Regions from separate parts of the Cellulosimicrobium protaetiae genome, predicted to be linked through region 2. Evidence: riboswitches for the same ligand, from Rfam matches in the RefSeq annotation. Region 2 holds a riboswitch; the other holds the start of a gene.

Region 1 (3,388 bases), 1.7 Mb from region 2:
GCCACCGCTGACCACTTCCGAAACAGGCCCTAGGACGCCCCTCGGCCGGGCTCCCCGTAGGGTCGGGGCATGGTGGCCTGGGACGACGACGCCTCCGCGGGCGCGTGGATCGCGGAGCGGCTGGGGGAGTTCGGCCCGCGCGTCGACGGCACGGTCCCGCGCGGGTACGCGGCGTACGCGTGCGTCCCGCACCCCGACTGGGACGACGACGTCACGCTCGCGGCGCAGACCGACACCCTGGTCGCCGCGCTCCGACGCTTCACCGGGGACCAGCCCGTGCACCTCGCCCTGTGGACGGGGCACGCGTTCCTCTACGACCACGGGACCGACCCGCGGACCAGCTCGGGGGTCGCGCCGTTCGTCTCGTGGTCCGAGGACGAGCCGCGACCGACCCCCGAGGAGATCGAGCGAGCGGTCGCCGAGGCGTGGGCGGAGATCGTGCCGACGCTCGTCGAGCGGCCTGCAGCGCCGATGCTCCTGCTCCCGCACCGCGAGTACCACCTGTGGACGGGGTCGCTCGCCGACGCCGGTGCGTTCCGCGGCCACGAGCAGCCGCCCAACCTGTGGTGGCCCGAGGACCGGTCGTGGTTCGTCGGGACGGAGATCGACGCCGCCGCGACCTACGTGGGCGGGAGCGACGCGCTCGTCGAGGCGCTGTGCGCGGACCCGACGCTGCGCGCGAGCCGCGCCGCGCCGTCGGACACGATGCTGTTCGACGAGTGACCGCCTGCCGCAGCGGGGCCCCGCAGGTCAGGCGGGCGAGCCCGCCGCCGCGGCCTCCGACTCCGCCGTCGCGCGACGGTTGACGCGCCACCACACGAAGAACCCGACGAGCGTGAACACGCCGTAGAACACGTACATGAACGCGGACGCGTAGAAGCCGGCCGAGATCAGCAACGGGACGCCGACGATGTCGACCGCGACCCAGACCAGCCAGAACTCGACCCAGCCCTTCGCCATGCCGTACGTCGCGAGCAGCGAGCCCATGAAGATCCACGCGTCGGCCCAGACGGGCTCGTACGACTCGAGCGCGCGGAACACGGGGGTGAGCAGCGCCGTCCCGCCGACGAGCGCGACGACGAGGAACGCGCGCTGGCGCCACGACGCCCAGCGCGGCACGACGGCGACGCCGTGGCTGTCCGCGTCGGTCTCGCCCAACCGGGCCTGGGTCCGGCGCCACTGCACCCACCCGTACACCGACACGATCACGAACATGACCTGACGCCCGGCCTGGCCGAGCAGGTTCACGGGGTTGGGGGTCGCGAAGACCGCGCCGAGGAACACGGTGAGCAGCAGCAGGTTGCCGACGATGCCCACCGGCCACGCCCACACCTTGCGCCGCATGCCGCCCAGCGCCGACGCCAGGCCGAACCCGTTGCCCACGATCTCGCGCCACAGCAGGTGCTGGTCGCCGATCGTCAGCTGCGCGTCGAACAGCGCGTGGATCAGGTCCATCGGATGTCCTCGTCCTCCCGGGCACGAGCGCTCCGGGGTGAGGGCGGGCGGCGGGGCCGGGCGCTCAGGGCGGCCGACGCCGTCGCTCACGACGGCGAGACCGCGCCCCGTCGCGCGGGCTCGCGAGAGCCCGGCCGAGGACGGCCGCGCCGCACGTGCTTCCTCCCATCCGGACTGTCACCGTCGGTCCTGGAGTTCCACCAGGTCAACCGCGCGTGGGCGCGGGTCGCGGACTGTCACCGCCGGCTCGGAATTGCACCGACCCCGGAGCACGTTCGTGCGTACTGCGTGTGCAACCGCCGATGCTACCGGCGCATTCCCCGCGTAGAGGGGTGCGGTCGCGCGTCGAGAGGTCGGCAGATCCTGCCGAGATCGGCGGTCGCAGCGACCGATCTCGGCACAGGTTGCCGATCTCGGCACAGGCTGCCGACATCGGGGATCAGCCCAGGGCGTCGCGGACGGCACGCGCGACGTCGTCCGCGACCCCCCGGGCGTCGGCGTCCGCGTCGACCACGGTGACGACGACGCGCCGCGGGCGAGGGCCGGCACCGGCGCTTCCCGCGCGGTGCGCGGCGTCGTCCGGCGCGGCGAGACGTCCCACGGCCGAGCGGCGCAGGTCGGCGAACGCCTCCTCGAGCTGCGGGCGCAGGTCCTGACCGGGCGAGCGCAGCCAGCGCCGGAGCATCGCGTTGTGGACCGCGACGACGGACGCCGCGAACGCGATCGACGCGGTGGTGCGGTGCGCGTCGGGGGGGAGCGCGTCGCGCAGGTACGCCGTGAACGCGCGCTCGTAACGGTGGGTCGTGACGAGCTCGCGGTCGCGCAGCGCCGACACCTGCTGGAGGAGCTGCCACCGCGCGAGCGACGTCTCCCGCTGCCCGACGTGATGGTCGAACACGAGCCGCGCCGCGCGGCAGACCTCGAGGTACGGATCGACCGCGGGGTCCGGCGTGAGCCGACCCTCGGAGTCGGGCACGGGCCGGGTCGCCGCGAGCATGACGACGACCTCGTCGAGCAGGAGCTCGTGGTCCGCGAAGATCACGTCCTCCTTCGACCCGTAGCGGCGGAAGAAGGTGGCACGGCTGACCTGGGCGGCGTCGGCGATCTCCTCGACGGTCGTCTGCTCGTACCCCTGCCGGGTGAAGAGGGCGATCGCTGCGTCGACGGCCTGGGCATGGGTGCGGCTGCGGACGTCGGTCATGCACCGGACGGTACACCGGTACCGGTCGCCTGCCGCGTCCGGGGGTCAGGGCACGAGGCGGTAGAACCGGAAGAACGAGAAGTCGTCCACGGGCAGCACCTCGACGTCCGCGAACCCGGCCTCGCGGGCGTAGCGCCGCAGCGTCGCGGGACGCATGACGGTCCCGGTGCCGACCGACGGCGGTGACGACAGGCCGTCGGGCAGGCACACGAAGAGGCTGTACCCGTACATGACCCGGTCGACGTCGTCGGCGGGAGCCGTGAACTCCTCGCCGACGGCCTCGTCCATGACCACGACGACGCCGTCGGGCCGGACCGCGCGGCGGACGGCGTCGAGCACCGCGGCGGGCCGCGGCATGTCGTGGACGCACTCGAACGCGAACGCGGCGTCGAACGGGAGACCGGCCGGCTCGACGAGGCCGAGCTCGGCGGCGTCGGCGAGGTGGAACGTCGCACGGTCCGCGAGACCGGCCTCCTCGGCCGCCGCGCGGGCCGCGGCGACGGACGGGCGGTCGACGTCGACGCCGTGCAGCACCGCGTCCGGGTAGGCGCGCGCGAGGGCGAGCGTCGACCACCCGAAGCCGCACCCGACGTCGACCACCCGGGCTCCGGGCCGGCTCAGCACGTCGTGGACCGCGGGGACCCGCGCGAGCGTCGGCGCGAGCTCGCGCTCGAACCACGGCCGGTTGACCTCCGCCTGGGCCTCGCGCGCGTCGTCGCCGAGCTGGTCCCA
Region 2 (3,388 bases):
GTTCACGCGGTCGCCCGGCACGAGCCCGCCGAGGATCGTCGCCTCGAGCGTCGTCGGGATGAGGGAGACACCGAACGTCTCGTCGTCCACGTGCGTCACCGTGAGCGAGACCCCGCTCACCGCGATCGAGCCCTTCTCCGCGACGTAGCGCGTCAACCCTGCCGGGGCGGAGAACACCAGGTCGTCCCAGCGCTCCCCCGGGGCCCGGCTCACGAGCGTCCCGACACCGTCCACGTGACCCTGCACCACGTGACCGCCCAACCGCGCGTCCGCCCGCACCGCGCGCTCCAGGTTCACCGGCGACCCCGCGACGAGGTCACCCAGCGCCGTCCGGCGCAGCGACTCCGGCATGACGTCCGCCGTGAACGACCCGTCGCCGCCGAGGCTCGTGACCGTCAGGCACACACCGTTGACGGCGATCGAGTCGCCGAGCCCCGCGTCCGACGTCGCGAGCGGCCCCTCGACCGTGAGCACCGCATCCTGCCCCGCGCCGCCCGGGAGCTCGATCCCCCGGACCCTCCCGATCTCCTCCACGATCCCCGTGAACATCAACCGACCCGTCCTTCCGTGCTCTTCCTGGACACCACCAGCGCGTCGTCCCCGACGCGCCTCACCTCGACCGTGCGGAACCGGTGCGCGTCGGCGATCGTCGCCACGCCCAGCCCGTCCACGGCCCGCCGACCGCTCCCCAGCAGCACCGGGGCCACGTACGCGTGCAGCTCGTCCACCGCGCCCGCCGCGAGGAACGCCGTCGCGAGCGTCGGACCACCCTCCACGAGCACGTGCCGCACCTCCCGCTCCGCGAGCCGCTCCAGCACCTGCCCGACGTCGCGCGTCAGCAGGTGCACCAGCTCGCCGCCCTCGCCGCGCACCCGCGCCGTCGGCGGGATCCCGCGCAGCCCGACGACGACCCGCAGCGGCTGGTGCTCCGCGAGCCGCTCGGCGCTCGCGGCGTCGTGCGCGCGCACCCGTGCGGTGAGCGCCGGGTCGTCGGTGAGGAGCGTGCCCGTGCCGACGACGATCGCGTCGACCTCGGCGCGCACCCGGTGGGCGTGCTCGCGCGCCGCCGGCCCGGTGATCCAGCGGCTCGTCCCGTCCTCGGCGGCGACGTAGCCGTCGAGCGTCGTCGCGGTCTTGAGCGTCACGTACGGCGTGCCGCGGCGCACGGACGTGAGCCACACCCGGAGGAGCTCCTCGCCCTCGGCAGCGCGCAGACCGCGCACGACCCGCACCCCGGCCGCGCGCAGGCGGTGGGCGCCGCCCGTCGCCACGGGGTTGGGGTCGGCCACGGCGTGCACGACCTCGGCGACCCCGGCGGCGACGAGCGCGTCCGCGCACGGCCCGGTGCGGCCCGTGTGGGCGCACGGTTCGAGCGTGACGACGGCGGTCGCGCCGGTGACGTCGACGCCTCGCGCCCGGGCGTCCGCGAGGGCCGCGGCCTCGGCGTGCGGGGTCCCCGCGCCCTGGTGGTACCCCTCGGCGAGGACGGGCCGCGGGTACGGGTCGAGGGAGTCGGGCGCGGCGCCGTCGGGCAGGGCTCGGCCCTGCGAGGCCGGTCCCAGGAGGACGCAGCCGACCCGAGGGTTGGGGCCGTACGCCGGGCCACGTTCCGCCAGCTCGAGCGCGCGCGCCATCGCGGCGTCGATCGTCAGGGTGCGGGGGTGCTCGCCCATCGTCCTCCTCCCGGGCACGAGCGCTCCGGGGTGAGGGCGGGCGGCGGGGTCAGGCCTGGACCGGCCCGACGGCGTCGCTCACCACGACGAGGCCGACGCCGTCACGGACGGGTGCGCCGGCGGGTCGCCGGAGCACCACGCCCTGGGCGTGGCCGCGCCGCACGTGCTTCCTCCCATCCGGACTGTCACCGTCGGTCCTGGAGTTCCACCAGGTCAACCGCGCGTGGGCGCGGGTCGCGGACTGTCACCGCCGGCTCGGAATTGCACCGACCCCGGAGCACGTTCGTGCGTACTGCTGCTTCCAACCGAGCATGCTACTCGCGCATTCCCTGGGTACGGCACGTCCACCTGCCGAGCCGACGTGACCCTGGTCGCCCCCTCTTGTCCGTGCTCTGTGGTGAGTTGTCTCGGGTGGTCGGGGTGGTTTCGCGCGCTTGGCACACTATTTTTTCCGGAACGAGAGAGGGAGCCCTCTGCTCGGGCTCCCTCCCGGGTCGGGCGTCAGTGGGCGTGCGCCGACGCCTCCGCCAGCTCGCGCAACGCCTGGATCTCGCCCGGCACGCTCTCCGCCCCGTACACCGCCGACCCCGCGACGAAGACGTTCGCCCCCGCGTCGGCCGCCCGCTCGATCGTCGAGCGCGACACTCCCCCGTCGACCTGGATCCACACGTCCAGACCCGACTCGCTCACGGCCTCACGAGCCCGCCGGATCTTCGGGAGCGTCCCGTCGATGAACGACTGCCCGCCGAAGCCGGGCTCGACCGTCATGACGAGGATCATGTCGACCTCCGCCAGGAGGTCCAGGAAAGGCTCCACAGGCGTCGCAGGACGCAGCGCGACGCCCGCGCGGGACCCGAGGCGCCGGAGCTCGCGCGCGAGCCGCACAGGGGCAGCAGCGGCCTCGGCGTGGAACGTCACGGACGCCGCGCCCGCCTCCGCGTACGCCGGCGCCCAGCGGTCCGGGTCCTCGATCATGAGGTGCGCGTCGATCGGGACCGGTGACACCTGCGCCAGACGCTCGAAGACCGGCAGCCCGAGCGTGAGGTTCGGCACGAAGTGGTTGTCCATCACGTCGACGTGCGCGTAGTCCGCGGTCGAGATGGCGTGCAGGTCCCGCTCGAGGTTCGCGAAGTCGGCGGACAGGATGCTCGGTGCGATGAGGGCTGCCATGGCCCCAGCCTAGGGGTGCCGTCCTGCCGGGGTCGGCCCTCGTAGGATCCTCCCGTGAGCGCCCTCCCCTCCCCCGACGCGACGGCCCCGACGGCCGCGCGCGCGACGGACCGCCCGGACGTGCGGGTGCGGCCCGCGACTCCCGACGACCTCGCGCGCGTCGCCGAGATCTCCGCCCCGTTCGTGCGCGACACGTGCGTGACGTTCGAGGAGGAGGTCTGGGACGTCCCGGCGTGGCAGCGCAAGCTCGACGACGTCACAGTGCGCGGTCTGCCGTTCCTCGTCGCGGAGCTCGACGGCCCGGCCCGGCCGGACGGCACGAGCGGCCCGGCGGTCGCGGGCTACGCCTACGCGTCCGCGTGGCGCCCGAAGCCCGCCTACCGGCACACCGCCGAGGACACGATCTACCTCGACCCCGACCACGCGGGCCGCGGGATCGGCACCGCCTTGCTGGGCGCGCTGCTCGACGCGTGCGCCACGGCGGGTGTGCGACAGGTCGTCTCGGTCGTCGCCGACGTGCCCGAGGCCGCCGGCTCGCTCCCCCT

The links. A riboswitch is a leader RNA that binds a small molecule or an ion and turns the genes downstream of it on or off. The one in region 2 is predicted to bind FMN.
Region 1: it holds a riboswitch for FMN, as region 2 does, so the genes downstream of both, pnuC (nicotinamide riboside transporter PnuC) here and ribD (bifunctional diaminohydroxyphosphoribosylaminopyrimidine deaminase/5-amino-6-(5-phosphoribosylamino)uracil reductase RibD) in region 2, are expected to answer to the same signal.

Annotation. Positions count from the first base shown of each region.
Region 1 covers NZ_CP052757.1:1,170,968-1,174,355, forward strand. The annotation lists gene FIC82_RS05020 (hypothetical protein) at 1-11, shown strand, start outside; gene FIC82_RS05025 (hypothetical protein) at 70-723, shown strand; gene pnuC (nicotinamide riboside transporter PnuC) at 751-1,455, opposite strand; FMN riboswitch at 1,608-1,731, opposite strand; gene FIC82_RS05035 (TetR/AcrR family transcriptional regulator) at 1,895-2,656, opposite strand; gene FIC82_RS05040 (class I SAM-dependent methyltransferase) at 2,702-3,388, opposite strand, start outside.
Region 2 covers NZ_CP052757.1:2,860,999-2,864,386, forward strand. The annotation lists gene FIC82_RS12145 (riboflavin synthase) at 1-549, opposite strand, end outside; gene ribD (bifunctional diaminohydroxyphosphoribosylaminopyrimidine deaminase/5-amino-6-(5-phosphoribosylamino)uracil reductase RibD) at 549-1,673, opposite strand; FMN riboswitch at 1,834-1,957, opposite strand; gene rpe (ribulose-phosphate 3-epimerase) at 2,175-2,843, opposite strand; gene FIC82_RS12160 (GNAT family N-acetyltransferase) at 2,898-3,388, shown strand, end outside.